2 regions of the Bacillus sp. z26 genome follow, and region 2 is predicted to be linked to the other one. Evidence: a T-box and tRNA genes for the amino acid it is inferred to sense, from the RefSeq annotation. Region 2 holds a T-box; the other holds one or more tRNA genes.
What was found. The T-box of region 2 lies ahead of leuS (leucine--tRNA ligase). A T-box ahead of a tRNA ligase gene usually reads a tRNA of that ligase, here a tRNA-Leu.
Positions count from the first base shown of each region.

Region 1 (14,723 bases), on a different contig from region 2:
GAAACCCTATTCGCAAAATCAATGGCTGATTTAAACTGTGTTTGTTCTGTAGTGATTCTGGTAAATGTAGTCAATGTAGTTGGGACATACCTAACATTATGCCCCATTTTACGAACGACTTGATTAATGTCTGCTTCTAAGTCGCCTGGGTCTATTTTGGGCTTTGCTTCTGTACCTCTATAGGCAATTACAATATTAGAGGTATCTACTTTCCCTTCCATATCCACTGGAGCAAGGGCGATTGCTTCTGCACCATTGCCATCTTGATCGTCCTGCTTATCTATAATCATCCATTTTGATTTTTTCTCTTGATCTCCAAAAACTTCTCCTTCTATTTTAAGATCATTGTTATAACTGATAACAGAGAAGTTGAAATACTCCAAATCACTAACGTCTTTTGAAAGTCCAATCCCCTTCACCTTTTACAGCTCCTTCTCTGACTTGAATAATTTTCCACTTTATAATAGTATTAAACCATAAAATATATAAAAAAAGGGAAAATTTAGCATGAATAAAAGTTGGATTGTTACCATATTGATTTCAGTTATTTTATTGGCAGGTATCGGGGGCGGGATATATATGGCAAAACAAAAAGAGGAAAAAGCACAAGCAGCGGAAATGGCTGAAAAGGAATTTTGGGAAAAGCAAAAACCTAGAATTGAACTTTATTTTCGCTATAATTTTGAAGGTATAAAGAGTTTTGATTATACCGGAACAGATGAATCACCTATGGGCATATCTATTAATGGATATGTAAATGGCAATCCAGAACATGATTTTTCCGCTTATGTCCCTGGCTACCAAAGTGAATTCAATTATCTTGTTACTGTTTCTCCAGATTTTGCAAAGGCTTATAAAGATTCGGAAGAACAAAAAAATGTAGATGATATATTAGAGGAGCAAAAAGAAAGCCAGTAGCAGAATGGGCTAACTTAAATAATTGAGACAATATAAAACACCTTCGAAATAAAAGTGTTGATTCGGAGGTGTTTTTGCATGGGCAAAACGTATATTCAAATAAAGTCAAATGGGCTGTCGTAAAGGATAAGATGAGTCGTCAATTCACGAATAGAGAAATTATGGAGAAGTACGGGATCAAAATGTCTCTCAAATTAAAACGTGGATGAAATAGTATCGAGATATTAAGATTCACAGATTTGACCAACCGATTGGTAAAATATACACATATGGCCATGACCCTGACTCTCACAGTACTGAAGAAAGAAAAGAACGACAAATGATGCACCTGAAACACGAGAATGAAATCTTAAAAAAGTATTTGGGAATCGAAAAGGAGTTGAAAAAGATCTTGTATATTTCTCCCCTTGAAAACTTATAGCGATTTAACCAAAAATCACCTCAAATCAAGAGATGATCTTTATAACTAAATATTTACTTAAGGTGTGAAAACTGCTACAGGTAACCCTACCTCGCACCCATATTCATTAATATACAGATTGCACAAAAATTGCACAGAATTTCTAGAAATAATGGAATTAAAAGATTCAGCTTGTATAATTAACCACTGGCACTCTGAATTAATGGACTACCTGGACTCTATTTCTGCATAGATTGTGTATAAGATTCCGAATAGTAAATTGACAGGGTGGGTTCGCTGGTTCGAACCCAGTCGGTATCATACTTTTCGAGAAGGCTTAACCACAAGTGTCTCAAGGGGGTTGAGCCTTTCCCCTATTTTTTAGTAGGAACTCATTTCACCTGTATTTTTATACATCGGATAAACACTGTACAAGTACAAGCACTGTGTTTCCTATGAATTCAGCTGTCTCCATTAATTCCGTTAAATCCAAAATATTCATCAATCCGAGTCCTCATCGAATCTGACTTCTACGTGTGAATCTCCTTCTATAATCACCTTTGACAGGGATTGTTGGGAATATTTCTCGTTATCATATGGGTAGGTAATCCAATCCCTGATGGATTCATCGGGATAGGGAGGTGTACTATCGGCATCGCCCACGGTTTTTCCTGTGTATTTCTATCTATTACGTTTTACTCAAAAGGAATTTCCTCTCAACTTTTACCATTAAAATCTGATAATAATCCGTAGGTCCCACCAAAGATAAAAGTTTGAAGGTCAACAGATATGAGAAGATTGTGGCGAATAGAAAAAAACCATGTACATTTGTACATGGTTTTATGACCCCTACGGGATTCGAACCCGTGTTACCGCCGTGAAAGGGCGGTGTCTTAACCGCTTGACCAAGAGGCCAAATGGCTCCGCAGGTAGGATTCGAACCTACGACCGCTCGGTTAACAGCCGAGTGCTCTACCACTGAGCTACTGCGGAATAATAATATTTTTTGGAGCGGGTGAAGGGAATCGAACCCTCATCATCAGCTTGGAAGGCTGAGGTTTTACCACTAAACTACACCCGCATGTATGGTATGGCTGATAAAAATCAAATCCACGAATGTCGGAACTAAAATCCGATGCATAACCACTATGCCCCTATAATGAATGGTGGAGGGGGGCAGATTCGAACTGCCGAACCCGAAGGAGCGGATTTACAGTCCGCCGCGTTTAGCCACTTCGCTACCCCTCCGATTATTAGAGTGCCGGCAAGAGGACTTGAACCCCCAACCTACTGATTACAAGTCAGTTGCTCTACCAATTGAGCTACACCGGCATAACACTTAAATAATTTTATCATTAAAATTTTAATTTATAATGGTGGCTCAGGACGGAATCGAACCGCCGACACAAGGATTTTCAGTCCTTTGCTCTACCGACTGAGCTACTGAGCCAACTTCATTATGTAAATGGCGGTCCGGACGGGACTCGAACCCGCGACCTCCTGCGTGACAGGCAGGCATTCTAACCAACTGAACTACCGGACCATTTTTATTGTGCGAATAATATTTGAAGCTGCGACTTATGAACCCTACAAGTTACCAGACTGCTACACCCCGCAACGATATATATATTGCTTAGATAATATATGGCGGAGGAAGAGGGATTCGAACCCCCGCGCGGTTTAACCCGCCTCCCGGTTTTCAAGACCGGTCCCTTCAGCCAGACTTGGGTATTCCTCCATATAGGTTGTGGATCATGTAAGACTCGAATCTGCAACTGGACGGTTATGAACCATCTCCTCTAACCAGCTGAGCTACATCGTCAAAATCAAAATCCTATTGGGTTTTAAGTAAGTGATGGTGGAGCCTAGCGGGATCGAACCGCTGACCTCCTGCGTGCAAAGCAGGCGCTCTCCCAGCTGAGCTAAGGCCCCATAATTTTAAAATGGTCGGGAAGACAGGATTCGAACCTGCGACCCCTTGGTCCCAAACCAAGTGCTCTACCAAGCTGAGCTACTTCCCGCAAAGAAATGGCGCGCCCGAGAGGAGTCGAACCCCTAACCTTTTGATCCGTAGTCAAACGCTCTATCCAATTGAGCTACGGGCGCATTTTTGCAAGTAACTGGTGCCGAGGGCCGGTCTCGAACCGGCACGGTAGTCACCTACCGCAGGATTTTAAGTCCTGTGCGTCTGCCAATTCCGCCACCCCGGCATATCAATTGGCATTGGAGCGGAAGACGGGATTCGAACCCGCGACCCCCACCTTGGCAAGGTGGTGTTCTACCACTGAACTACTTCCGCATATAAGTGCGGGTGAAGGGAGTCGAACCCCCACGCCGTAAGGCGCCAGATCCTAAGTCTGGTGCGTCTGCCAATTCCGCCACACCCGCATGTTTATAAATGGTAAGCCATGATGGACTCATACCTTCAATCCTCAAGCTTCTAATTGATTAATATCAAACCCTCTCGTTGACTGCTTTATTATTCTATTATGTATTTATCTATATTTCAACAAGTAATATATGGTAATATTGATTTATTTTTCTTCCTATATCAAAAGATTGAACTTCCATGAATACATCTATCATCATAGGGTGTTAGAACCCTTGCTTAATCCTTAATATGCCTTTTATTTTTAAATTATCTTAGAAAGACATAACTATCATTTTACTGTTTGAAACGGTAAGAGTGCTATTCCTAGCACCATTAGAAATATAGATACCAATTCTAGTATAAAAGGTATATTTAATTCATCTGGTCATAGAGAATAGCTTTAAATATCTGGTTGAGTTCTTTTGTTTTTTTCCCACGAAGCCATTCGACCTGGTCAATTGGCAGTGTGAGCTTAAGGGTGATTTTTTCATCAGGCATCTCGACTTTCCTGATGTCGGCAAGGGAAATCCCCTTCTCAATATCAGGAAAATTGGTCTCGTTCTCATTGATATGAACAAGGCCCTGGTACTCATAGGGACCATCGACCCCACAATTCAAGTTCAACTGCGGGAGACGGCCAGGAATTGATTTTATGTACATGAATGAGCTGATTACTCGGTTATCGGTCAGCTCGATTTCAGCGATGATGCTCTCGCGGTTGCTATATTTCTTTAAGGCTACCTCGCTCACGATGAGGTCGAGCTCCAATGAAACTGTGGATGGAGTTTCCAATATATAAATCGCACTATTAAAAATATAGATTGCTTCGCCGTCAAGATTCACCGTTTTTATACCAACCATGTCATTCCCCTCCAAAAGAGACCGTCGGGAACATTCCCCACCCGGCTTATTTTCTTCTATTCTACTAAATCATGGAAGTTCCTCCAAGCGTAGCTTCTCGGCGATGGCAATGACATTCGGATACTCCTTCAAAACCGAAGCGGGGAATGCCTCAGATATTTTTGACTTCAAATATCTGTTTTACTGTGGTAGCCGCCTTCTTTTCCACAAAAACAAGCAGATGCATCTCCCCGCTTTCTATGATGGTATTGAACACCCTAGTGATTACTTGCTCCGGCACATCTTCATAAGAATCATGGGAAATAGAAGCATGGATTTTTTTAAATTATATGGACCAATAATAAAAGATGGTTTTACTTTTGAAGGTAGATATACCTTTTAATTAATACTGGTCACGGCGATTTTTGCTCATTTCATTCATTACAGGAATGCTGCCCCTATACTTCCACAACACAAAAAGACATTAATCCATCTTCGATCAACGCCACGATACTATACGTATATACGTTTACAAACCATACAAAACACCAGATGTTTATTATCCATCTGGTGTTTGTTTAAAAATATATTTTATTTCTTTTTTACAGCAGGTGGTCCAAATAATCCGCGTTGATAATCACGGAACGCCTCCCTGATTTCTTCCTGAGTATTCATTACAAATGGTCCACCAAATGCTATTTCTTCCCGGATAGGGACGCCTGAATAAATCAATACTTTGGAACGGGATAGTGCTTTTATTTTTAATTCACTTGAGTTAGAATCTGAGCCTTCCTCATTAAAGGATAGGGTAGCCGCCCCTGTTTTAGCTATCTTTGTCTTACTTTCTCCGAACTCCATCTCCCCCGCCAACATATACAAGAATGAATTATGATTCTTAGGCAAAACATGTGTGTATTCAGCCCCTTCACGGAGGCTAATTTCTGTCATCGTAATAGGAACCAAACTATTCATAGGTCCTGTTACCTCTGCAATATCACCTGAGTAAACTCGAATGTAACCCCCTTCAAAGTTCACAACAGGAGCATCCTCGACATAGATATTTTGATAACTTGTTTCTGTATGCTTCAGACTTTTCGGCAGATTCAGCCATAGCTGTAAGGTATGAATAAGATCATCGTCAAAAGCCTCTTCCGCATGCCTAGCTGCCCAACCGGCATTCATGTATTGGGCATCACCAGCATCTAAAATACTATACCCCCCTGCATTATCTATATGTTCAAGCCTTCCATCAATAACATACGTTATAGTTTGAAAGCCTCTGTGGGGATGGTCGGAGAAGGTTCCACGCTTAAACCAGTCTTCAGCCATTAGAATAAACGGGGAAAATTCCTCATTCCTCTCAGGATTTAAAATCATTCCTTGTTGAACATGAGGATATCCATTTTTGTTGTATTCTGGATACCAAAAATCTTTTACTTCTCTCTGAAATGTTGACTCATTAGACATTTCAATACCTCCTTTTGGAATTAATCCACAGTCCTATTAAACATATGAATAAATTAATTTTCGTGCAGCTTCAACTACTTTACTTAATTCAATTGGTCTCTTAAACAACCTTATTCTCTTCAAAACAGAAAAGATCATTGAACAGTATCCGTGTTTAATTACCCTAAATTTGTTATTTGATATCTTTCTTTTAGCTCTAATTAGCAAATTTGCAATTAATTAGGCTGTTTCCCCCATAGATTAAATCGGAATTCCTCAAGAGTTCATCAACGATCATTTCAATATTCTATAAGGTAGTTTCTGTTGAAAGACATTTGGTTCTTGCAATTTAAAACCCTTTGAACGAGCTCGCGTATTTTGCGATGGTTTCTTCACCAAATGCTTTTCCTTCAAACTTCTTTTATTTCAGAATCTATTACTATTCCTCTTATTTAAATCCTTCTATCTTACTACAAATATATTACCATAATATTCCGATTCATCATCGAAAAGTTACAATATAATCCTGGGTTTTATTTTTATTGACCAAATTGCTTACATACAAAAATAGACCCTACAAATGTAGGGTCTATCATTAGCTATTATTAAGCTTTTTGAACGTTTGTAGCTTGTGGGCCACGTTGTCCTTGTTCTACTTCAAACGTTACACTTTGACCTTCGTCTAAAGATTTGAAACCATCGCTTTGGATCGCTGAGAAATGTACGAATACGTCTTCTCCGTCTTCACGTTCAATAAATCCAAAACCTTTATCTGCATTAAACCATTTCACTTTACCTTGTTCCATAATTGTTGCCTCCTAGTGTGTTTCCACACAATGTGTTACTATCCCTGCTCAAATACTTTAGACGAAAATCAAAATCGTTTCTCAATCTGAAACCGCCGAACAAAAATAATTCTTCTTTAGAATAACAGACATATATAAAAATAGCAAATTATAAGACTCTTCCCTTTCATCTTTACAATTTATTCATTGGTATTCTATTTTTAATCAAAGAAGATTTAATTAAATATACCTTCAACAAACTTGTTCTTTCCCTCTGCATATCCAAATCAGTTATGATATACCCAATGTAATCCCTATATTAGAATGGCTCAACAATTCACTCACTATCTTTGGATTTATTCCTTCTCGAATTAGGATGGTTGCAGTTACATAACGTCATCCATATAAAGAAATCAATTTGAGCCATTACAATAAACTAAATAAAAACAGAAGAAGGTTAATCCCCCATCTGTTTTCAGAGTATAGATATTTGAATATTCAATTGATTTATAGTGAGTTACTATCTTTATCTTCTATTTAATCCATTTCCTATAAATTTATATTAAATTTTTACTTTCTTGTTCATTATCATTAATCTGTGGAAAAGTAGGTACCCTTTTGTTATTTTTATGAATCCAATAAACAGATATAGCACTTACAACGCCTGCGAAAGCTACATATAGAGTCATTAGTAGGGGCGATCCATTATTAAATTCCATTAAAGAAGCTGCAATCATTGGGGTAATTCCACTTGCAAAGATTCCTGAAAATTGATAAACAAATGACATACCTGAGTATCTAACCTTCACATCAAAAAGTTCTGCAAATAACGCTGCCTCAGGTCCATAAACACTCGCATACAGAATACCAAATGGTATTAAGATAGATGGCCATATTATTAATAAATTCCCGTCACTATTGCTCATTAACCAAAAGGCCGGCATTGCGGAAAAACCAGTAATCATGCTTCCATAAAAAAATGTCTTTGTTCTTCCAACTTTATCTGAAATATGCCCAAATAAAGGAATGAAGAAGCACATTACAAATGCTGCTATAGATACACCTATTAATGCAGCTGTTCGAGTAATTTCTATATAAGTAGTCAGGTAAGTAAGAGAAAAGACTGCCATTATATTAAAGAATACTCCATCGATATAACGCGCACCCATACCCGCAAAAATTTTACCAACATTTCCTTTCCACATTTCTTTAAATGGCACGCTAGTTTCCGCATTTTCATTCTTTACGACTTTAAATTCAGGTGATTCTGAAACATTTAATCGAATCCAAAATCCTAAAATAATTAGTATGGTGCTTAATCCAAATGCAACTCTCCATCCCCAGCTCATGAATGCTCCATCTAACATTACTGAAGAGAGAATAGCAACCACACCTGAAGAAAGCAACAACCCTAGTGACAACCCAATTTGAGGTATACTGGCATATAATCCTCTCTTCTTTTTAGGAGCATGCTCAAAAGCCATTAATACAGCCCCTCCCCATTCTCCGCCCAAACCTATACCTTGAATAATACGAAGAACAACTAATGAGATAGGTGCTAGAATACCAATCTGATCATATGTTGGTATCACTGCTATGAGAGCCGTGCTCACACCCATTATTGTTAGCGTTAATATTAGCATACTTTTACGGCCAACTTTGTCTCCAAAATGCCCAAAAATAATCCCGCCTAATGGTCTGGCTATAAAACCAACTGCAAATGTTGCATATGCTAGTATAGTAGATACAAAAGGATCATCTGATGGAAAGTATAGTTTATTAAATACAAGACCAGCTACGACACCATATAGAAAGAAATCATACCACTCAATTGTAGAACCAATTAAACTAGAGACAACAACACGTTTAAGTGAACTTTTCACATTATTCATTTATTTCCCTCCAATACAAAATTTATATTTGACTGAAAATAGATAATAGATTTATTGAATTAAATTAAGAAAGCGCTTTCTTAACGTGTTAAAAAAAAGACTGGAACTGGGGTTTGAGAAACTTCCCCTACCCCAGCGATGAATATAAAATTACCAGTTTTTATGATCTAGATGAGAATATTTCTCTAATAATCTAGTAGGCATCTTTAATGCATCTTTTCTAAATGGTGGAGCAAGTTGTGTTCCATCAACCTGAATATCCAGAACAGTAGGTTTATTGGATTTAATTGCTTCCAATAATTTCGGACCTATATCTTCAGCTCTATCTACTCTTACTCCTGCAGCTCCCATTGATTTAGCAACTTCAGCAAAATCAGGGTTTTGAATATCAGCCCCAACAAATCGATTGTTGTAAAAATCAACTTGATTCTTCTTTTCTGCACACCATGCACCATTATTAAATACACAGGCAACAACAGGGATATCTTCTTCCACTGCTGTACTCACTTCATGTAGACTCATTCCCCATGCACCATCACCAACAATAGCTACTACCGGACAGTCAGGACGAGCTAGTTTGGCACCCAAAGCTGTCGGATAAGCAAACCCTGTATTTCCGAATGTTAAAGCTGCTATATGCTTTCTTGGTTGATTAAATTTTAAATAGGCATTAGCTGTTGAAGAAACATTGCCAATATCAGTTGTTACTATTGTATCTTCAGGAAGTACATTTATTAACTCTAATAGTGCCCTACGTGGATTTATTGGATTCCCTTCAACCATGGCTAGGTCCACCAATTCTTTATCCCACTTTTCTTTAACAGCTTTCAAATCAGCTAATTTACTTTGGTCTATTATTGGAGAAGTTACTTCTTTAATCTGTTGAAAAAGTGCTTTACTCGCTTCTCTTGCATCCCCTATAATACCAACCTCGACAGGATGTGTCCTTCCAATATTTCTTGGATTAATATCAACCTGTATAATCTTTGCTTCCTTAGGAAAATAATCTATATCGTAGCAAGGTAACGTCCCAAACACTGATAGACGTGTTCCTATTGCCAATACAACATCAGCCTTTTTCAAAGTATTCATTGCAGCTTTAGATCCCATATATCCAATTGGTCCAACAAATTGGGGATGATTATTCGGAAACGCATCATTATGCATGTATGATACAGCAACAGGAGCTGATAAATATTCCGCTATCATCTTAACCTGCTCAATTCCATTTGAATCCACTGTTCCTCGTCCTGATATGATAACCGGATACTCTGCTTCCGCTAAAATCTTAGCAGCCTGCTCAATACTTTCGATAGATCCTGCACCCCGAGAATCTACACGGTATTGATGGGGTTCTAATATAAAATCTTCAACCTCACCGTAGAAGTAATCCCTAGGAATATCAAATAAAACAGGTCCCCTCTCTGCATAAGCAATTCGAAATGCTGTTCTTAAACAATCTGCTACTCTACTCGGATGTGTGACTCGAACTGTTTCTTTTGTAATAGCCTTGAATATTGAGACTTGGTCACATTCTTGAAATCCATCCCATCCAACAGTAGGAGTGCCTGCAGAAGGCGAAATAACGACCATCGGAGTATGCGCTTGATTTGCTGCAGCAACAGATGTAACCATATTAGTAATTCCTGGACCATTTTGCCCAATAACTACTCCTACTTTCCCCGATACTCGTGCATATCCATCCTCCATATGTGCAGCGCTTTGTTCATGTCTTACTCCGATAAAACGAATACCTGCAGTTGGCAAAAGATCCAGCATATCCATAAATGCAGAACCTAATATCCCAGAAATATGGGTAATTCCTTCTTTTAACAATGTTTCTACAATTGCTTCACTAGGCGTCATTTTTAATTTAGTAGCTTTAACTTCCCTATTTTTTACTTTCATACAAACTCCTCCTAAATTGATTTATAAACTTGATAGTTTATCAGCTAATTTATAAAATAAATCATGAACATCTTCTTGCTTTGGCACTTTAATATTTGTTAGAATTCCATTCCCAGATATCGCATCTTTCCCCAACAATGTAATATTCCTTCTTAAGTCATCAACATCTATATACTTTTTGCCATCTTCCCATATATTGAATATGTCATTATAGTTATGAAGGATGTCTAATGTTTTTACAGCTAAGTCTTCCTTACTCAAACTCGGATCAGCTCCTAACGCTATTGCAATATCTGCATACTTATCACTAGCTGAATCAAGTCCATATTCAACTACAAATGGCATCAGGAGAGCGACACTTAATCCATGAGGTATATGAAAACGCGCACCTAATGGCCGACCAGCTGCATGCGCTAGATTTGTTGAAGCATTAGAAAAAGCAATTCCTGCATAACAACTACCAAGAAGCATATTTTGCCTAGCTTCAATGTTATTGCCATTTTCATAAATAACAGGCAATGAATTACCAATTCTTTCAATTGCCTCTAGAGCAAATGGTTCTGTCATAATGGTTGAATTAGTAGATACAAATGCTTCCATTGCATGACTTAAGGCATCAAGACCTGTATAAGCTGTAAAGTTCTTAGGAAGACTTAAAGTAAGTTCCGGATCAAGAATTGCTATATCCGGTATGAGGTGAGGATGACCTGGATTCATTTTAATATTCAAATCAGTATCGGTTATAACCATTATTTTTGTAGCTTCAGAACCTGTTCCTGCGGTAGTAGGAATTGCTAATAAAGGTAATCTCTTAAGGTAAGGTTTCTTTACAATATCAATCCAATCAAGATTTTCGTTACAGCTAAATAAAGCAACAGCTTTTCCAATATCAATTGCACTTCCTCCACCGATGGATACAATACAATCTCCATTGAATTCCCTTAGTACAAGAAGCGCATTACTTACATGTTCAGTTGTAGGTTCACCGGAATACGAACTAAAGATAGCGCTTTCAATTTTATCCGAGATTAATATCTCCTTTACTTTTGTGTCTAAGCTAATTTCAGGTCTTGTCAGAAATGTATCCATAATAACTAATACTCTTGTTCCACCAGCCTGTAACACCATACTTCCTAGAGAATTTATACTGTTTGCTCCTAAATGGATTTGACCAGGTAGATCTAATCTTAAAACATTCTTCACCATCCTAATCCTCCTTTCAAAAATATTTGGTTACAACTATATATAATGCAATTATCATGCCAACTTTAATCTTCTTGTTTAACAAGAGTTTTCTATTTATAATTAAGGATACTGGTGTTGAAACGCCACCATAACGGTGTTTTATTTCACCACCGAAAAATATAGAGGAGGTAAGCTTTGATAGATGAATATAATGTAGGTGATAGTAGAAAATCTGATGAGTTAATTAAATTACAATCTTTAAACGAAATTCTCCATTCCATCGTTCAGTATTCTTCAGATGGTTTGTTTGTGGTCAACGATGAAGGTATAGTAATTGAAGTGAACAAAGCATACGAAGAAATGACAGGGATATCAAAAAAAGAGGTAATAAATAGAAATATCACCGACCTTGTATTAAATCAATACTTTGACAAATCTGCCGCCACAATAGCATTAGATACAAAAAAAAAGACAACTATAATACAACAAATAAAACAACAGAAATATTTTGTTGTGACAGCAAACCCTATTCTTGATAAAAATCAAAAAGTTTCAATGGTCGTTACTAGCGTCCGCGATATCAGCTATCTTTATCATTTACAAAAACAGCTTCTAGATTCTCATCATATTAATAACAACACCTCAAATACACTCTATAACCAAACAGACTTTTATATAATATACAATAGCCCACAGATGAAAATGTTATATCAAAAAATCGAACAAATATCTCAATTTCCAACGAATATTTTGATTACAGGCGATTCCGGAACAGGTAAAGAAGTATTAGCTAACTTAATACATCAATTAAGCTCCAAATCCAACCAACCCTTTATAAAGGTGAATTGTTCTGCTATTCCAAACGAACTCTTTGAATCTGAGATGTTTGGATTTACAGGTGGATCCTTTACTGGCGCTAAAAAGGAAGGGAAACCCGGATTTTTTGAACAAGCAAACAATGGAACAATATTACTAGACGAAATTGGAGAAATGCCCATTCAATTTCAAGTAAAGTTACTTCGTGTATTACAAGAAAAAAGCATCACTCGTATCGGATCTACTAAACCTATCAATCTATCGTTTAGATTAATTTGCTCAACAAATCAAAATCTAGAAAGATTAATCCGTGAAAAGAAGTTCAGGTTAGACCTATGGTACAGAATTAATGTGGTTCAATTGAAGATACCACCGCTAAGGTCCAGAAAAGATGATATCCCTCCACTGGTGGAACAATTCAAAGATGAGTTTTGTAACAAATACAAACTGACAAAACAAATTTTACCTGAAACTATGAACAAGCTAATTGAATACGATTGGCCAGGTAACGTTAGAGAATTAAGAAATGTAATTGAATATGTAATTATCTCAACGCTTACTTCACAGGTTGGACCTGCTGATCTTCCCGATAATATAAGAGAAAATTGGAATTTAGAAATGCCGTTAATTAGCGATGATGTGTTTTCAGATCAGCTTCCCCATTTACTATCAAAAGAAATTAGTCTTAAATCAGCCCTTGAACAATATGAGAAAGAAATTATAATTAGTACATTGAAAAGTACAAGCAGCATTCGTTCAGCTGCTCAACAACTAAAAATTGATCATTCCAGTTTAATAAGAAAAATGCGACGATTGAATATAACCTATTAAATAGATATCTGTGGGTTAGGTAAACTACAAATATTTTCTTTCAGAAACTTCACAAATATATCAGCAGTAAGACTTAAATAATGTTCATCATATAACATATAAAAATTTCGCCTCATCGTTATATCTTTAATATGCAATTGTTTCAAAGTATTTAAAGCTAATTCTTTTCTTACAGCTGAATGGGAAATAATCGAAATGCCTGTAATTGATTCAACGGCAGATTTAATAGACTCAGTGCTTTCCAGTTCCAATACAATGTTTAACTTTGAGGGATCCAGATTATTTTCCTTTAGTTTTTCTTCAATCACTTGTCTTGTCCCGGATCCCTGCTCTCTCATAATAAAAGGAAGAGAAAAAAGTTGGTCAGTTGTTATATAGTCAGTCTCTATTAATGAATTATGGGGAGATGTGATGATAATTAACTCGTCTTCTAGAAAAGCTTCTTGCTTAAAATCAGGATATTTCAGCATAGATTCAATAAAACCAAGATGTATCTCTGAATCTTTAAGTTTTGTAATAATCTGTGCAGAATTATTAAGTTTTAATTTCAAGCTAATATTAGGATGAATTTTCACAAATTCTCCAAATAAGTAAGGTAAAATATATTCTCCTACTGTTAAACTTGCACCAATGATCAATGTCCCTTGAATTGTGTTAGATAATATTTCAATCTCTTTTTTTGTTGAATGAATCTGTCTTAATATTAATTCAGATGAACTGAATAACACTTTTCCTATAGGTGTTAAATATACCTTTTTGGTTGTTCTTTCAAATAATTTTACACCTAAATGTTCTTCTAATCTTCTAATATGTAAACTAACATTCGGCTGAGTCATATGTAATGATTTAGCTGTTTCTGAGAAATTCCTCTTTTTAGCTAATGTATGAAATATTTTTAAATCCTCAAAGTTCATATATACTCCCCCTTTAAAAGATGATCTATAATAAAAATGTATAAAACATATGAAAATTCTAAATAAATGACGTATATATTTCTATGCTATCTTTAATTAAGCTACATTTTATCTGTAGCTACTTAAAGGAGGAATGCTTAATGTCACAATCCCCATTAGAAAAACGTCAGCAGCATAGCACTTATCCCATGTTTCAAATGGTCGGTGGTATTGGATTTACTTTTTTTATAGCTTTATTAGGATTAGGTTTATCTAAAATTAGTGGATTTAATCTAATGGGTCCACTGGCCTGTTCAATAATTATAGCCATTGTGTATAGACAAATTTGGAATTATCCAGAAAAGATCAGAAAAGGAATCGAATTTTCATCAAAAAAACTATTAAGGTTTGCAATCATTCTGTATGGTTTAAAATTAA
Region 1 covers NZ_JBZFQM010000004.1:258,142-272,864, forward strand. The annotation lists gene AC4G3K_RS14385 (lipase family protein) at 1-419, opposite strand, end outside; gene AC4G3K_RS14390 (DUF1433 domain-containing protein) at 580-918, shown strand; tRNA gene AC4G3K_RS14395 (tRNA-Glu) at 2,162-2,233, opposite strand; tRNA gene AC4G3K_RS14400 (tRNA-Asn) at 2,237-2,311, opposite strand; tRNA gene AC4G3K_RS14405 (tRNA-Gly) at 2,326-2,399, opposite strand; tRNA gene AC4G3K_RS14410 (tRNA-Tyr) at 2,483-2,566, opposite strand; tRNA gene AC4G3K_RS14415 (tRNA-Thr) at 2,578-2,650, opposite strand; tRNA gene AC4G3K_RS14420 (tRNA-Phe) at 2,693-2,768, opposite strand; tRNA gene AC4G3K_RS14425 (tRNA-Asp) at 2,785-2,861, opposite strand; tRNA gene AC4G3K_RS14430 (tRNA-Ser) at 2,964-3,056, opposite strand; tRNA gene AC4G3K_RS14435 (tRNA-Ala) at 3,175-3,250, opposite strand; tRNA gene AC4G3K_RS14440 (tRNA-Pro) at 3,263-3,339, opposite strand; tRNA gene AC4G3K_RS14445 (tRNA-Arg) at 3,348-3,424, opposite strand; tRNA gene AC4G3K_RS14450 (tRNA-Leu) at 3,440-3,528, opposite strand; tRNA gene AC4G3K_RS14455 (tRNA-Gly) at 3,543-3,617, opposite strand; tRNA gene AC4G3K_RS14460 (tRNA-Leu) at 3,625-3,706, opposite strand; gene AC4G3K_RS14465 (hypothetical protein) at 4,062-4,550, opposite strand; gene AC4G3K_RS14470 (pirin family protein) at 5,121-5,996, opposite strand; gene AC4G3K_RS14475 (cold-shock protein) at 6,581-6,781, opposite strand; gene AC4G3K_RS14480 (MFS transporter) at 7,318-8,652, opposite strand; gene xsc (sulfoacetaldehyde acetyltransferase) at 8,803-10,560, opposite strand; gene AC4G3K_RS14490 (iron-containing alcohol dehydrogenase) at 10,582-11,766, opposite strand; gene AC4G3K_RS14495 (sigma-54 interaction domain-containing protein) at 11,941-13,392, shown strand; gene AC4G3K_RS14500 (selenium metabolism-associated LysR family transcriptional regulator) at 13,389-14,306, opposite strand; gene AC4G3K_RS14505 (YeiH family protein) at 14,447-14,723, shown strand, end outside.
Region 1: it encodes a tRNA-Leu, which carries the amino acid that the T-box ahead of leuS (leucine--tRNA ligase) is inferred to sense. The anticodon was not compared.

Region 2 (14,723 bases):
ATAGGTACGACTTAATTCATCGGCCCAATGACTCAACCCTTCTTTTACTTCACTAGGTAACTCAATCGCAAAAAAATAGTGGTTCTGTCTATTCATCGGTTCATCTCCCCTATATTTTAACATAATGGTAGCTCTGCTATTTTAACTGTTTTGACAGTTTAGAATAAATTTTCATCCTTGTCTGAAAGTTGCTTCCATATGAAAAGAGTTCAGGGATATTATTCCCCAAACTCTTTTCACTTTACTTCAGTTCTCCACATTCTTTCTCTATTTCAACAAGAAAAGCTTCTTGAAGCTTTCTTGTTGTACCATATGTCTCTTTCCCAACCACTTGGCCATTGATCTTCACAATAGGTGTAATTTCTAATGTAGTACTGGTCAAAAAAACCTCATCTGCAGACAATAATTCCTCTGTCGTAAATGTCCTTTCTTTATAGGGAATCGAAAGATCCTCACAAAGTGTCAAAACCATCTGCCTGGTAATTCCATTTAAAATCAAATTATTTGCAGGATGTGTAATCAGTGTGCCATTCACAATGATTGATACATTCGTATGACTGCCTTCTGTTACGATCCCATCTCTGTGTAAAATAGCTTCCCTACACCCTCGCCTAACGGCATCTTCATAAGCGAGGATATTGCCAAGAAGATTTAAACTTTTGATGTCACAATGAAGCCAACGTTTATCATCAATAATACAGGCTTCAACCCCCGATTCCATCAGTAGTGATGGGCGGTCAGATTCTCTTGTATAGGCTACAAATGTCGGTGGTACGTCTTTACCTGGAAAAGCATGATTCCTCGGTGATACTCCCCGGCTAAATTGAAGGTATATTGTACCTGAATGTAATCCGTTTTTTGAGACCAGCTCTTCTAGAATCTCTTTAACCTGCTCGGAGCTGTAGGGAATCGTTATACTAATTTTTTGCGCACTCACATATAAACGCCGACTATGCCCCTCCCATGCAAATAACTTTCCATTATAAACACGAATAACTTCGTAAATACCATCACCAAATTGATAGCCCCGATCTTCTATATCAATTGCAATCGTTTCTCTTTTTGAAAGTGTGCCATTGTAAACAATATAATCCATTTCCCCAGCTCCCCTTGTGTTAGATTATCTTGTTAATTCGTAGATGGCTTGTGCATACATAGCTGTTGCTTTTAATAAATCATCAATCATGATGTATTCGTCTTTTTGATGAGCTACATCTTCTCTCCCAGGAAATAAAGGACCAAAAGCGACTGCATTTTTCAACGCACGTGCATACGTTCCGCCGCCAATAGCCAGTAATTCTGGTTCCTCACCAGTATGTTCCTGATAAATTTTTTGCAATGTTTTAACCAATTCGCTTTTAGAATCAACATGGTGAGGCCCCAAATGGGTTTTCATATTGACTGTAAACTGGTGCTTGGCAGCAATCTGTTCAATTGTTTTCCATCCATTCTCAAAATCATATGTAACAGGATAGCGCAAATTAAAAGCAATCTTACCGAACTGCCCATTTTTATAGGCAATGATTCCATAATTGATTGTTAAATCTCCGGTAATATCATCAGAGTAAGCAACTCCCAGCTTTTTCCCTCTAGATTCACCGCTTAAATACTGATGGATGAACTCGAAAAATACACGGTCATCCCCTTGTAAAGGCATAGTGAAAAGAAAATCCGCTAGCTTAAGACCTGCATTTAGTCCAAAATCAGGTTCCATACCATGTACAGAAATCCCTTCGACTATAAATGTTAATTCCTCGTTTGAACCAGTATACGAACCTTTTAAATCGTTTTCTTTCAGGTAAAGTTGAAATTTTTCTTTCCATTCGTTTGCTTCATCGGAATTTAGAGAAATGATTGCCTTTGCTGATTCAGGGACCATATTAAAACGCTGACCTGCTTCAAAACTTTTTACCACTAAGGAATCAGCAGTTGCTTTTTTGGGTATCATGTCCAAGGTGAAATCGGCTATTCCTTTCTCAGCATAGATAATTGGAAAATCTGCATCTGGCACAAATCCAACTGTTGGCATTTCTTCTTTTTCGAAGTAATGATCCATACAGCGCCAATCACTTTCTTCATCTGTCCCCAAAATTAATCGAACCCTTTTGTTTAAATCAATTCCCAGATCTTTCATGATCTTCATAGCATAATAAGCAGCCATGGTGGGACCTTTATCATCGATAGCACCGCGCGCAAATATTTTTCCATCTCGGATTTCTGCTGAGTAAGGGTTGCTTGTCCAACCTTCTCCTTCAGGTACTACATCTAAATGTCCAAGAATACCAAGTAATTCATCTCCACTCCCCATTTCCAAATGGGCTCCGTAGTTATCAATATTTTTAGTAACAAATCCATCTTTTCCTCCGAGCTGAAGCATAAAATCAAGTGCTTCTTTTATTCCTTTACCGAAAGGAATATCAGGAGTTGCTGTGGATTCATCAAGCGTACTTTTAATCCGGAGAAGTTTTTGAGTGTCCGCAATCAAATCATTTTTTCTTAGTTCCACTTCTTTTTTCCAATTAAATTCCATTCAATGTATCCTCATTTCTATTTTTTTATAGTGCTCATTACCGTTATTATAGCTAATTTACACATGATTAGCATTTTTTGTTGGTCCATATCACTGCGTTTTCTCTATCATATAGATTGAAGGGATGAAAAATTTCACAGAGATTGTCATAGCATCTGCATTGCAAAAATAGATATTAGTTAAATGAATTTTCATTTAATTTTATTGTAAATTATGGATTTAAAATGTGGAGAGGGGTATTATATTACTAGAAGGACTAACTTTTTGAAGTCCACTGCGATAAAGGAGTGCTGTATAAGTGATTACTTAAAGAAGTGGGATGGTTAACAACCTTTATACCTTGTAGGTTAGATGATGTTGCCATTGGAAACTATCCATAAGGAGTGGTTTTTTGAAACCTTCAACAAACCGTATGCTTACCAGAATTAAGTCCATTTATATGTTTATCGTTCATAACGGTACAGTAACAACTCAGGAGTTAGTGGATGAATTTGGAATCACTCCACGTACTATTCAGAGGGACTTAAATGTGTTGGCTTATAACGAACTTGTTGTCAGCCCCAGTCGTGGAAAGTGGACCACCACTCAAAAGAAAGTAAAATTAACTTCGTAATGATTTACACAGTTTTCCCTAAAAAAAAGAAGACCGCTTTTTAACGGTCTTCTTTTTCCGGAGTACGTGTATTTAATAATCTGATCTCTTCGTCTGTCATTTCCCTATACTCTCCTAGTTCTAATCCTTCATCCAAGCTAAGCTCGCCCATCTTAATCCTTTTCAAATATACTACTTTTTTGCCTACAGCTTCAAACATCCGTTTAACCTGATGGTATTTTCCTTCTGTAATAATGACTTCTATTTCTGATTTAAGACCGCTTGAGAGGATCGTTAATTTTCCAGGCTTCGTTATATACCCATCATCCAGCGTAACTCCATTGGCAAATTGTTCAATATCTTCTTCGGTTACATTCCCTTGAATGATGGCGTAATAGGTTTTAGGAACATGTTTCTTAGGAGCAAGTACCTCATGAGCGAGATGCCCATCATTCGTAAGAACCAGCAGCCCTTCAGTATCCCGGTCCAATCTACCAACTGGAAACGGCTTTTTGATTGCATCTTCCGGCTCCAATAAATCAAGTACAGTTTCGAGCCTTTCGTCTTCTGTTGCAGAGATATATCCAGCCGGTTTATTCATTACCAGATAGATATATTCCTTATAGATAACTTGCTCCCCATAAACCGTAATGAAATCTTTATCCGGATCGACATGCTTTTTAGCATCGGTTACTTTCACTTCATTACAAAGAACAGAACCAGATTTAAGCAATTGTTTAACCTCTTTCCGGCTTCCATAACCGGAGTTTGCCAATAATTTATCAATTCTCATCTATAAATCACCTATTTTTCTTTTTTGAATAGACTGTTGCTGAATATGAAATTAAGGAGTGGTCGAAATTTATGGATTATCAGCAACAACCCCCTTACGATCATGATAATAGACAGCAATTACCTCAACCAGCCGGGTTTCCTGGTCCAGGAGGCATATTTCCTGGTTTAGGTGGAGTTAATGCCCGTATAGATCGGCTTGAAAACCGCTTTGAGCGTCTGGAACGACAATTTGAACGACTTGATCGGCGTGTATCCCGCATAGAACGGGCACTTGGAATGCGGTACTAATTATTAGAATGGCCTGCTTTTAAAAATAAGCAGGCCTTCCAAAAAAGATTTCAACATTATCGTTTAATTATTTGCTTCTGCTGAAGCGATTCAATTTCAGCCTGCGTAACAATCCATCCGTCCGCTCTCCGAAAATAACATGTAATAATCCACTTTTCACGGATAAGTAAAAGTAAATCAGAACACCTATTGGAACAGTAATCGCCACCCTGAAGACGGCAACCATTTGGCCTTTTGAACCAACCCATTCAGCCAGCATATAATCCAGTCCCCATATAACAAGAGCCATAATTAAGGCAAATATGAGTGATAATAACGCTCTTCTCAGCACGCTTTTAATTCGATAACCAGTAAAGTAATAGATAACATATAAATTGATCAACGTACAGACCGCATAGCCGATAGCAGTGGCATAAACCGCTCCCCTTGTTTCAAACATTTTTATTAAAGGGATATTGAGGCTTAGCTTTATAAGTATTCCTGTTAGTAAACTAAGGACTGTAAAGCGTTGTTGGTTAATACCCTGCAAGATCGCTGCTGTAACAGAAAATAAAGCAAATAGAATCGCAACCGGCGCATAGACCTTTAGTACTTCGGATCCTAAATCAAAAAATCCATAAAACGAACCATATACGCTATCAGATAACACACTTATACCGACAACAGCCGGAATCAGGATAAACAACAGCGTTTGGAATGTTTCTGTTAATTGTTGTTTGTAAAGCTTCCAATTCTTTTCAAAAAATGATTTCGTTACACTTGGAACAATCGACAGTGAAAATGCCGTAGCCAGTGTCATCGGTATAAGGACAAGCTTTTGTGTTGTCACATTCAAAACGCCAAATGCCACATCCGTCGTTCCTTGTTCTCCAATTGAAACCATTGCTCTGTTAAATGTAACCGTATCGACCATCTGGAATAGAGGCATTGCCAATCCTACGAAAATAAATGGTATGGAGGAAACGATGATTTCTTTATAGATTTCCTTAAGGGATATATCTATTTCATTATTCCCTTCACTCATTAGTAAATCGAGATGGCGTTTCCGCTTTTTCCAATACCACAATAGAACCATCAATCCGGATATTGCTCCGATAAAAGCTGAAAATGTAGCCACACTCATAGCCTGTACGACATCCCCGCCAATTACATTTAGGACGATATATGCACCTGCCAGCATAAAAACAATCCGAATGATTTGCTCTATAACCTGCGAAACGGCTGTCGGCCCCATAGACTCATATCCCTGGAAAAAACCACGCAGTAAACTTTGCGACGGTACCAGAATAAGCGCAAAACTTACCGCTCGAATAACTGATGTAACTTCCTCAATGGAATATTTTTGTGTATCCATCATGGCTGCAAGTCCCGGTGCGCTCACATACATAAGGAGAAAAGCTGCAATCCCCGTCAACATCATAATCTTGCGGCCCGATTCAAATAGTTTGCGCCCTACCGCATATTCACCCAACGCATTATATTTAGCAACAAATTTAGCGACTGCTAAAGGAATACCTGCTGTTGCTATACTGATAAAAATGGTATAGGGTGTATACGCAAAACCATATAATGCCATCCCTTCCGTCCCTACGATTTTATTAAAAGGAATAACATATAACAGTCCAAGCATTTTTGATAAAACCATACCAATTGTTAGTATAAAAGTTCCTCTAATAAGTTTCGATGACATGTAACAATCCCTTTCACTCTTTCCCTTAATCTGTAAGAAATATATTTTTATGATTCTTTATATATATTTGTTCACTATTTTGTAGTTTACTCTTTTCTTCTCTTTTTGACAATTGAACATCAATTTGTTCACGACTTTTGCCTTATTAGTAAAATCACTTATAATAGAACCATATTAGCATGTTTTAGAAATGAGATGGAATAATGAGATATGATGTGATTATTATAGGAGGAGGCCCTTCCGGTTTAATGGCTGCGATTGCGGCTGCTGAAAGTGGTGCTTCCACTTTACTTCTAGATAAAGGAACCAAACTCGGCCGAAAACTGGCCATTTCAGGCGGCGGCCGGTGCAATGTAACCAATCGCCTGCCAATTGATGAAATTATCAAGCATATTCCCGGAAACGGTAAGTTTTTGTACGGAGCATTCTCTGAATTTGATAATGAAGGAATTATTTCCTTCTTCAAAAACCTGGGAGTCGAATTAAAAGAGGAAGACCATGGCAGAATGTTCCCAGTTAATGATAAAGCCCAATCTGTTGTAGATGCGATGCTCAGTCGTCTAAAGGAATTGGGGACCGATATACGCACTGACTCACCAGTAGCAGATGTTCTGTATGATTCCGACAAAGTAATAGGCATACAGACTAGAGCAGGCGAGATCATAGAGACAGACTCCGTTGTCATTGCCGTTGGCGGTAAATCTGTTCCGCACACAGGATCAACTGGGGATGGCTATGCCTGGGCTGAAAAAGCCGGACATACTGTAACAGAGTTGTTCCCAACTGAAGTTCCTCTAACGTCTGCTGAGGATTTTATCAGACAAAAAACATTGCAGGGTCTCTCCTTGCGCGACGTTGCGATCAGTGTGCTTAATCCTAAAGGAAAAGCTTTAATTACCCATCGAATGGATATGATCTTCACACATTTTGGTTTATCTGGTCCAGGTATTCTCAGATGCAGCCAATTCGTTGTCAAAGCTCTAAAAAAATGGAACCTTAAAGAGGTTATTGTTCAAATCGATGCTCTGCCTGACCTAAATGAAGAACAAGTATTTCAGCAGATTATTAAAACAATTAAATCTGACGACAAAAAAGCAATAAAGAACAGCTTAAAAGGTCTATTGCCTGAAAGGTATTTATTATACTTATTAGAGCGGAATCAAATTGATCCCTCCGCACAAGGTGCTACTATAGCTCATGAGAAATGGCGTGCTTTAAGCAGCGATATTAAAAAGTTCCCTGTCCGCATCAATGGTACGCTTCCTTTAGAGAAGGCTTTTGTAACAGGCGGTGGAATTTCCGTTAAAGAAGTTGAACCCAAAACTATGGCCAGTAAATTAATGAATGGCCTATATTTCTGCGGAGAGATTTTGGACATCCATGGATATACGGGCGGCTATAATATTACTTCAGCTTTAGTTACGGGCCGCTTAGCAGGGTTAAATGCTGCAGGGAAAAAATGAGTATTTAAAAGAAATAGAAAGGATGGTGCATATGCAGGATATAGCCCAAACGATTAAAAATAATAAGCTGTTTAGTCCGCTTATTTATACCATATTTATACTCTATTTAGCCATCCTTTCCTATCTGTTGTTTTTTGGATATTACAGACAAGAGGATAGAATAGAATCTTATAATCTTGTTCCTTTTAAAACGATCAATATGTACATCACTTTTGCTGATTACTTCCACTTCAAAGTATGGTTCACGAATCTATTCGGGAATGTTCTCGCTTTTATGCCATTTGGATTTTTTCTGCCAATTGCCTTTAAAAAGCTAAGGAATTTTCTGCTTATTACTTTTCTGTCTTTCCTGTTTTCTTTATTTGTGGAGACGATGCAGCTAACGTTTCATGTCGGTGGTTTTGATGTGGATGATATTCTATTAAATACAGTCGGCGGTTTCTTCGGATACCTGGTTTTCAAGCTTATTTACAAGCTATCTAAAAGACCAGTAGACCAGTAAACCAGTAGGCAAGAGGAATTCTGTTGAAGCAGACCATAATTAAAAACAGATAGAGAAAACGGACTGGTTTCTTTATCTGTTTTTTAATTTTTATTGGAGATAGCCGTATTTTCAAGGAAATGCGCACTCATGAGATCGCTTACCTAATCATTCATAGGTAAAAGACTCTAAGAATCAAACCCCTTTTATTATACTCATTTTTTATAAATGACCATGGCACTGAAACAATATATTTGGTCATCCTCATCCTCTTCACCGAAAGCGGCAATATTATATTTGATATCTACAATCCTGTCATCATCTATATGTTCAAGGAAATGGTTCATACCCTTTTCCAAATCTCTTTCGTGTTCATAATCAAACATTTTTACTTGGATCACAGCAAAGACACCTCCTGTTTTTAACTATCTTTGCCGAGTTTTTCTATTTTTATACTATTCAGAATTCAAGTTCCCCTTGCCATTTTATCATGCCGCCTTCCATAGAGGCTGCCTTGTATCCTCTCTCCTTGAGATAGTGTGCTACATCCTCACTTCTGACCCCTGCATGGCAGATGAGAATATGTTCAATATCTTTATCAAGATCACCAAGCCAATCTGGTATTTCTCCCATTTTGATTTGAATTGCTCCGGGAACCATTCCATTTATAACTTCATAATCCTCCCGAACATCAATGATGGATAACTCTTCGCCATTTTCTATTCTTATCCGCAGCTCTTCCGGTTTAATAATCTTTATATCTTCCATCTAAAAATCCCCCTTATTAAAAAGCCGCCTTACGCTTATGATAATCGTAAGACGGCCACATTCATTAATTTGCTACGATATTAACTAATTTTCCAGGAACAGCAATCACCTTGCGGATTGTTTTGCCATCGATTTGTTCTTGCACCTTCCCATTTTCCATTACGATTTTTTCCATCTCTTCTTTCGTAATGCCGGCAGGTACCTGAAGTTTAGCTCTCATTTTACCGTTTATTTGAATAACAATTTCAATTTCATCATCAACCAATTTGGACTCATCATATGCAGGCCATGAAGCATAAGCAAGTGTTTCATTATTGCCAAGTCTGCTCCAAAGTTCTTCGGTCATATGAGGACAAATAGGTGATAATAGTTTCACAAAGCCTTCCATATATTGAATTGGAAGTATTTCCGCTTTATATGCTTCATTGATGAATACCATCATCTGTGAAATAGCTGTATTAAAATGGAGAGCTTCCAAATCCTCCGTTACTTTTTTAACAGTTTGGTGATACATTTTCTCAAGATGAGTATCAGTGGATTCAGTGATTTTATCATTTACTGTACCGTCATCGTTGATAAACAATCTCCAAACACGATCAAGGAAACGTCTGGAGCCGTCAAGACCGTTTGCAGACCAGGCAATCGATGCATCAAGCGGACCCATGAACATTTCATATAGACGAAGTGTATCAGCCCCATGGCTTTCTACGATATCATCCGGATTTACTACATTCCCTTTGGATTTACTCATTTTTTCGTTATTTTCCCCAAGTATCATTCCTTGGTTAAATAGCTTTTGGAAAGGTTCCTTTGTTGGAACAACACCAATATCATACAAGAATTTGTACCAGAATCTCGCATAAAGCAAGTGAAGTACCGCATGTTCCGCTCCACCAATATACGTATCTACCGGCATCCAATGCTTAAGCTTTTCAGGATCAGCGATTGCCTCTGGATTTTTCGGATCGATATAGCGCAGGAAGTACCAGCAGCTGCCCGCCCATTGAGGCATTGTATTTGTTTCGCGTCTTCCTTTACGGCCGTTCTCGTCCACTACATTTACCCACTCTTCAATATTGGCAAGTGGAGATTCACCTGTACCGGATGGTTTAATTTCCGTTGTTTTCGGAAGCATAAGCGGAAGCTCAGATTCAGGTACAGCTGACATCGTACCATCTTCCCAATGAATAATTGGAATAGGCTCTCCCCAATAACGCTGACGGGAGAAGTTCCAGTCACGCAAGCGATAAGTTACTTTCTTCTCACCGATTCCTTTTTCTTCAAGCCAATCGATCATTTTGCTAATTGCTTCTTCTTTATTTAAGCCATTCAAGAATTCAGAGTTTACATGTTCTCCTTCTCCTGCATAAGCCTCTTTTTCAATATTCCCGCCTGCCACAACTTCACGAATTGGCAACTCAAATTTCTTAGCGAATTCATAGTCACGTTCATCATGAGCCGGAACTGCCATAATGGCACCTGTACCATAGCTCATTAATACATAATCAGCAATCCAGATTGGAATCTCTTCCCCATTTACCGGATTGATAGCATAGGCTCCTGTGAATACACCTGTTTTCTCTTTAGAAAGCTCTGTTCTCTCAAGATCGCTCTTAGATTGAATTTCCTTTTTATATGCTTCAACAGCCTCTTTTTGCTCTGGTGTTGTAATTTTATCCACAAGTGGATGTTCAGGAGACAAGACAGAATACGTAGCCCCAAACAATGTATCTGGACGTGTTGTGAATACCGTATAGGATTCTTCTGTATCCTTAATCTTAAAAGTTACAGATGCTCCTTCTGAACGTCCAATCCAGTTACGTTGCATATCTTTAATGCTTTCAGGCCAATCCAATTCATCAAGGTCCTCAATTAAACGATCCGCATACGCCGTAATTCTCAATATCCATTGACGCATAGGCTTACGAATAACTGGATGTCCGCCTCGCTCACTTTTTCCATCAATAACTTCTTCATTAGCCAAAACTGTCCCCAGTGCCGGACACCAGTTAACCGGTATTTCAGCCATATAAGCAAGTCCCTTTTCGTATAGCTTCAAGAAAATCCATTGCGTCCATTTATAGTACTCTGGATCAGTCGTATTGATTTCCCTGTCCCAGTCATAGGAGAATCCAAGTGATTTAATCTGGCGCGTGAATGTGCCAATATTTTTAGCTGTAAACTCTTCCGGATCATTTCCTGTATCAAGAGCGTACTGCTCCGCAGGCAAACCAAATGCATCCCAGCCAATTGGATGAAGTACATTATATCCTTGCATACGTTTCATGCGAGATAGAATATCTGTTGCAGTATATCCTTCAGGATGCCCTACATGAAGGCCAGCTCCTGATGGATAAGGAAACATATCCAAAGCGTAAAATTTACGCTTTCCTACATGATCAGTCGTTTTGAATGTTTTGTGTTCTTCCCAATAAGATTGCCATTTCTTTTCAATCTCTACATGATTGAAACTCATCCTAATTCCTCCTACATTGTTTAAAATTTGTTGTACCTAAAGCTTCTAAAACAATAAAAAAAGCCACTCATCCCTACGAAAGGGACGAGAGGCTGTCATTAACTTCCCGCGGTACCACCCTGATTGATGCACACATTCGCATCCGGCTCAACTCTTTAACGCAGATATACGGCAAACCTTACTTTTAGTTCAGGTCTGCAACTCCAGGGTGAGTTCATAATGTGCTCTGTTGACTTGCACCACCCGTCAACTCTCTAAAAGAAACACAATTACTACTGATCCCTATCAATGTTATTTAGAAGATATATACATACATTGTATGTAAATCAGGTAAAAAGTTCAAGTCCATTCAGTCTGTTTTTTCAATCATTGACAAGATGAGCTTTTATTATACAGGTTTAATAAAAATTTATGTGTGATTGTTAGGGGGAAACTGGGGGCTGGATTAATCTCAGTTTTGGACGGAATAATCCTTCATTCGGCTGGTAATCGGTCAGATTCAGCTCTATTCTCTTGTCGTTCAGCTAGATTCCGCCGCATTCCCCCACCACTCACCTCTTACAAAAAAACCAACAAGCACAGCCATATAGACTGTGCCTGCTGTTTTTTTATATTGCTTTGGATGAACTGTTGCTTTAGTTTGTTGGCCTCCAGATGCTTCGTTCATCTTCTTAGCCCTCTTTATAATATCTTGATCTTACCGGCCTCGATATCTTGATTATTAATTCCATTACGAGTCTTTTGCGGATGATTATGTTTAGAACGTTATCGCATAGTGAATACCCCCTTAGCGTCTGCGCACAACCATTGCATGCTGAATATCCTGAACCTGTATTTTCATACGGTTCAACATATCACGCTGTTGATCATTTGCATTGGCGTCCATAGCCTCTAACTCATTAAATGAGTTTTCCAATCTGACCAATGCCTCGGTATATCCTGCTTCATTGTAATGCTCCTGTTTTGCAGACTCCTTGTATTGCTCTTCTGCGAATTCAATTGCATTAGCACATCGTTCCATACACTCACCCATGGATTTTCGTGTAGCCAAAGATACCCTCTCCTTTTTTCATTGGATTGGTTTACAAAAGCTCATCCATTATCCATTATGCCCCTTTGAAATTAAAAAGATTAGTGATTTTAATAGCTGCTAATAATAGTCAATTGGAAAGTATACATCAGCGTGGTAAAATGGAGTTTATGTTCTTGAAATCTAAACAGGGGGTTTTGTAATGAGTCAGGTTAACCCTTTTCAATATGCAAGTGATGATAAACGCTATCATACATGGAATTATCATCTTCGCAATCATTTTGGCCACAAAGTATTTAAAGTTGCTCTTGATGGTGGATTTGATTGCCCAAACCGTGACGGTACAGTAGCATTTGGCGGTTGTACCTTCTGCAGTGCAGCAGGATCCGGTGATTTTGCCGGTAATCGTGCCGAGGATTTGCAAAAACAATTTGCCGATATAAAAGCAAAAATGCACCAAAAATGGAAAGATGGCAAGTACATGGCCTACTTCCAGGCTTATACAAATACCCATGCTCCCGCCCCAGTATTACGGGAGAAATTCGAAACCGTTATGAATGAGGAAGGTGTGGTGGGTTTATCCATTGCCACTCGACCGGATTGTCTTCCTGATGATGTCGTAGAATATCTCGCAGAATTAAATGAACGAACATACCTATGGGTTGAGCTTGGCCTGCAAACTGTTCATGAAAAAACGGCTAATATCATTAACCGTGCACATGATTATCAAACATATGTAGAAGGTGTAAACAAGCTCCGCAAACACGGTATACGCATTTGCAGCCATATTATAAATGGCTTACCGCTTGAGACTCCTGAAATGATGATGGAGACAGCTAAAGAAGTAGCTAAACTCGATGTTCAGGGGATTAAAATCCACTTATTGCATCTGTTAAAAGGTACTCCGATGGTAAAACAATATGAAAAAGGAATGCTTGAATTTTTATCATTCGATGATTATGTCAAACTTGTCTGTGATCAGTTGGAAATTCTTCCTCCTGAGATGATTATCCATCGTATTACAGGTGATGGACCGATTGATTTAATGGTTGGACCGATGTGGAGCGTTAATAAATGGGAAGTGTTGAATGCCATTGATGCTGAATTGAAACGCCGTAATAGCTATCAAGGAAAGTTCTATATACCTAATAAGGCTGTTGTGACATATGAAGCTTGATCGTATTCTCCCCTTTGCAAGACTTTTGCTGGAAAAAGCAGTTAAACCCGGTGATATTGCCATCGATTGTACAATGGGCAATGGGCATGATACCGTTTTTTTAGCAAAATTAACAGGTCCCGACGGTCATGTATACAGCTTTGACATTCAGCAGTCTGCCTTGCTTAAAACAAACGAGAGGCTGATTACAAACGAGCTTCGGGACCAGGTAACATTGATTCATGCTGGTCATGAACGCTTACAGGAATTTATCCAACCGAATAAACCTGTGACGGGTGCTATCTTTAATCTGGGCTACTTACCAGGCGGTGATAAAGATATTATCACCACGGCACCTACGACTATCCAGGCTGTCACTCAATTGCTCGAAATCATGGAGCCGGAGGGCATTATTGTCCTTGTTATTTATCATGGTCATCCGGGTGGAGATATTGAGCGTGACGAATTAATTAAATTTGTTACAGAGCTTCCACAGGATACTGCTCATGTGCTGGAATACCGATTTATGAATCAAAAAAACAACCCGCCATTTATTATCGCCATCGAAAAACGATAAAAAAGTGTGAGCTGCGAGAGCTCACACTTTTTTGTAGAATCATTTATAGATCTCAGGAGTAAAAAAGATTTGCGGTTTTCCGGCGATTGGATGAGGGCGACTCACCAATTCTACCTCATATACAGATGAAAGCAACGCTTCATCAAAGAGTAATTCTATTCCTCCGTCCGCCACTTTCCTTCCATTTTTAAGCAATACACATCTATCTGCATACAAAGCCGCCATATTTAAATCGTGCAGGATGGCAACAATCGTCAGTCCTTCCTCAACCTGAAGTCTCTTAAGTAAATTCAATAATTCAATAGTATGCTTTACATCCAGATGATTCGTAGGTTCATCAAGAAACAGGAGCTTGGGCTGCTGGGCTAACGCTTTTGCTAAAAGAACACGTTGTTTCTCTCCGCCACTCAATGACGAAAAGTAGTCATGTTTGAATTTCAGCGCGTCTGTCTGGGCAAGGCACTTATCTACAATAGAGTAATCCTCAGATTGATAATGATTAAAGAACCCTTTCCCCTGATATGGATATCGGCCCAGTAAAACAATTTCTTCCACCGTAAAATCCAAACTCACTACATGTTCCTGGCTTAGCACTGCGGCTATTTTAGCTAATTCTCCAGCTTTATAGGATGATGTTTTTCTACCTTGAATTGTTGTGGTTCCCTCTTTATATTCCATTTTCCCCAATATACTCTTAATCAGTGTCGTCTTTCCGCTTCCATTTGGTCCAAGAAGTGCAAAAAATTCTCCTCTTTCTACCTTTAAAGAAAAATCCTGAAGAACTCGTTTATTTTTATGATAGCCTGCACTGAGGTTTTCTACATTTAACATGTCATATTCCTTCTTTTTATCCGTTCTTTAATCAGTAAAATGGTAA
Region 2 covers NZ_JBZFQM010000001.1:1,060,315-1,075,037, forward strand. The annotation lists gene thpR (RNA 2',3'-cyclic phosphodiesterase) at 1-96, opposite strand, end outside; gene dat (D-amino-acid transaminase) at 242-1,096, opposite strand; gene pepV (dipeptidase PepV) at 1,121-2,530, opposite strand; gene AC4G3K_RS04960 (DeoR family transcriptional regulator) at 2,922-3,143, shown strand; gene AC4G3K_RS04965 (pseudouridine synthase) at 3,184-3,915, opposite strand; gene AC4G3K_RS04970 (hypothetical protein) at 3,987-4,205, shown strand; gene AC4G3K_RS04975 (putative polysaccharide biosynthesis protein) at 4,273-5,895, opposite strand; gene AC4G3K_RS04980 (BaiN/RdsA family NAD(P)/FAD-dependent oxidoreductase) at 6,099-7,358, shown strand; gene AC4G3K_RS04985 (VanZ family protein) at 7,339-7,860, shown strand; gene AC4G3K_RS04990 (sporulation protein Cse60) at 8,055-8,240, opposite strand; gene AC4G3K_RS04995 (rhodanese-like domain-containing protein) at 8,299-8,607, opposite strand; gene leuS (leucine--tRNA ligase) at 8,672-11,083, opposite strand; T-box leader at 11,161-11,381, opposite strand; gene AC4G3K_RS05005 (hypothetical protein) at 11,604-11,750, opposite strand; gene AC4G3K_RS05010 (YtzC family protein) at 11,871-12,134, opposite strand; gene mnmL (tRNA modification radical SAM protein MnmL/YtqA) at 12,316-13,290, shown strand; gene mnmM (tRNA 5-(aminomethyl)-2-thiouridylate-methyltransferase MnmM) at 13,280-13,846, shown strand; gene AC4G3K_RS05025 (ABC transporter ATP-binding protein) at 13,886-14,677, opposite strand; gene AC4G3K_RS05030 (FecCD family ABC transporter permease) at 14,671-14,723, opposite strand, start outside.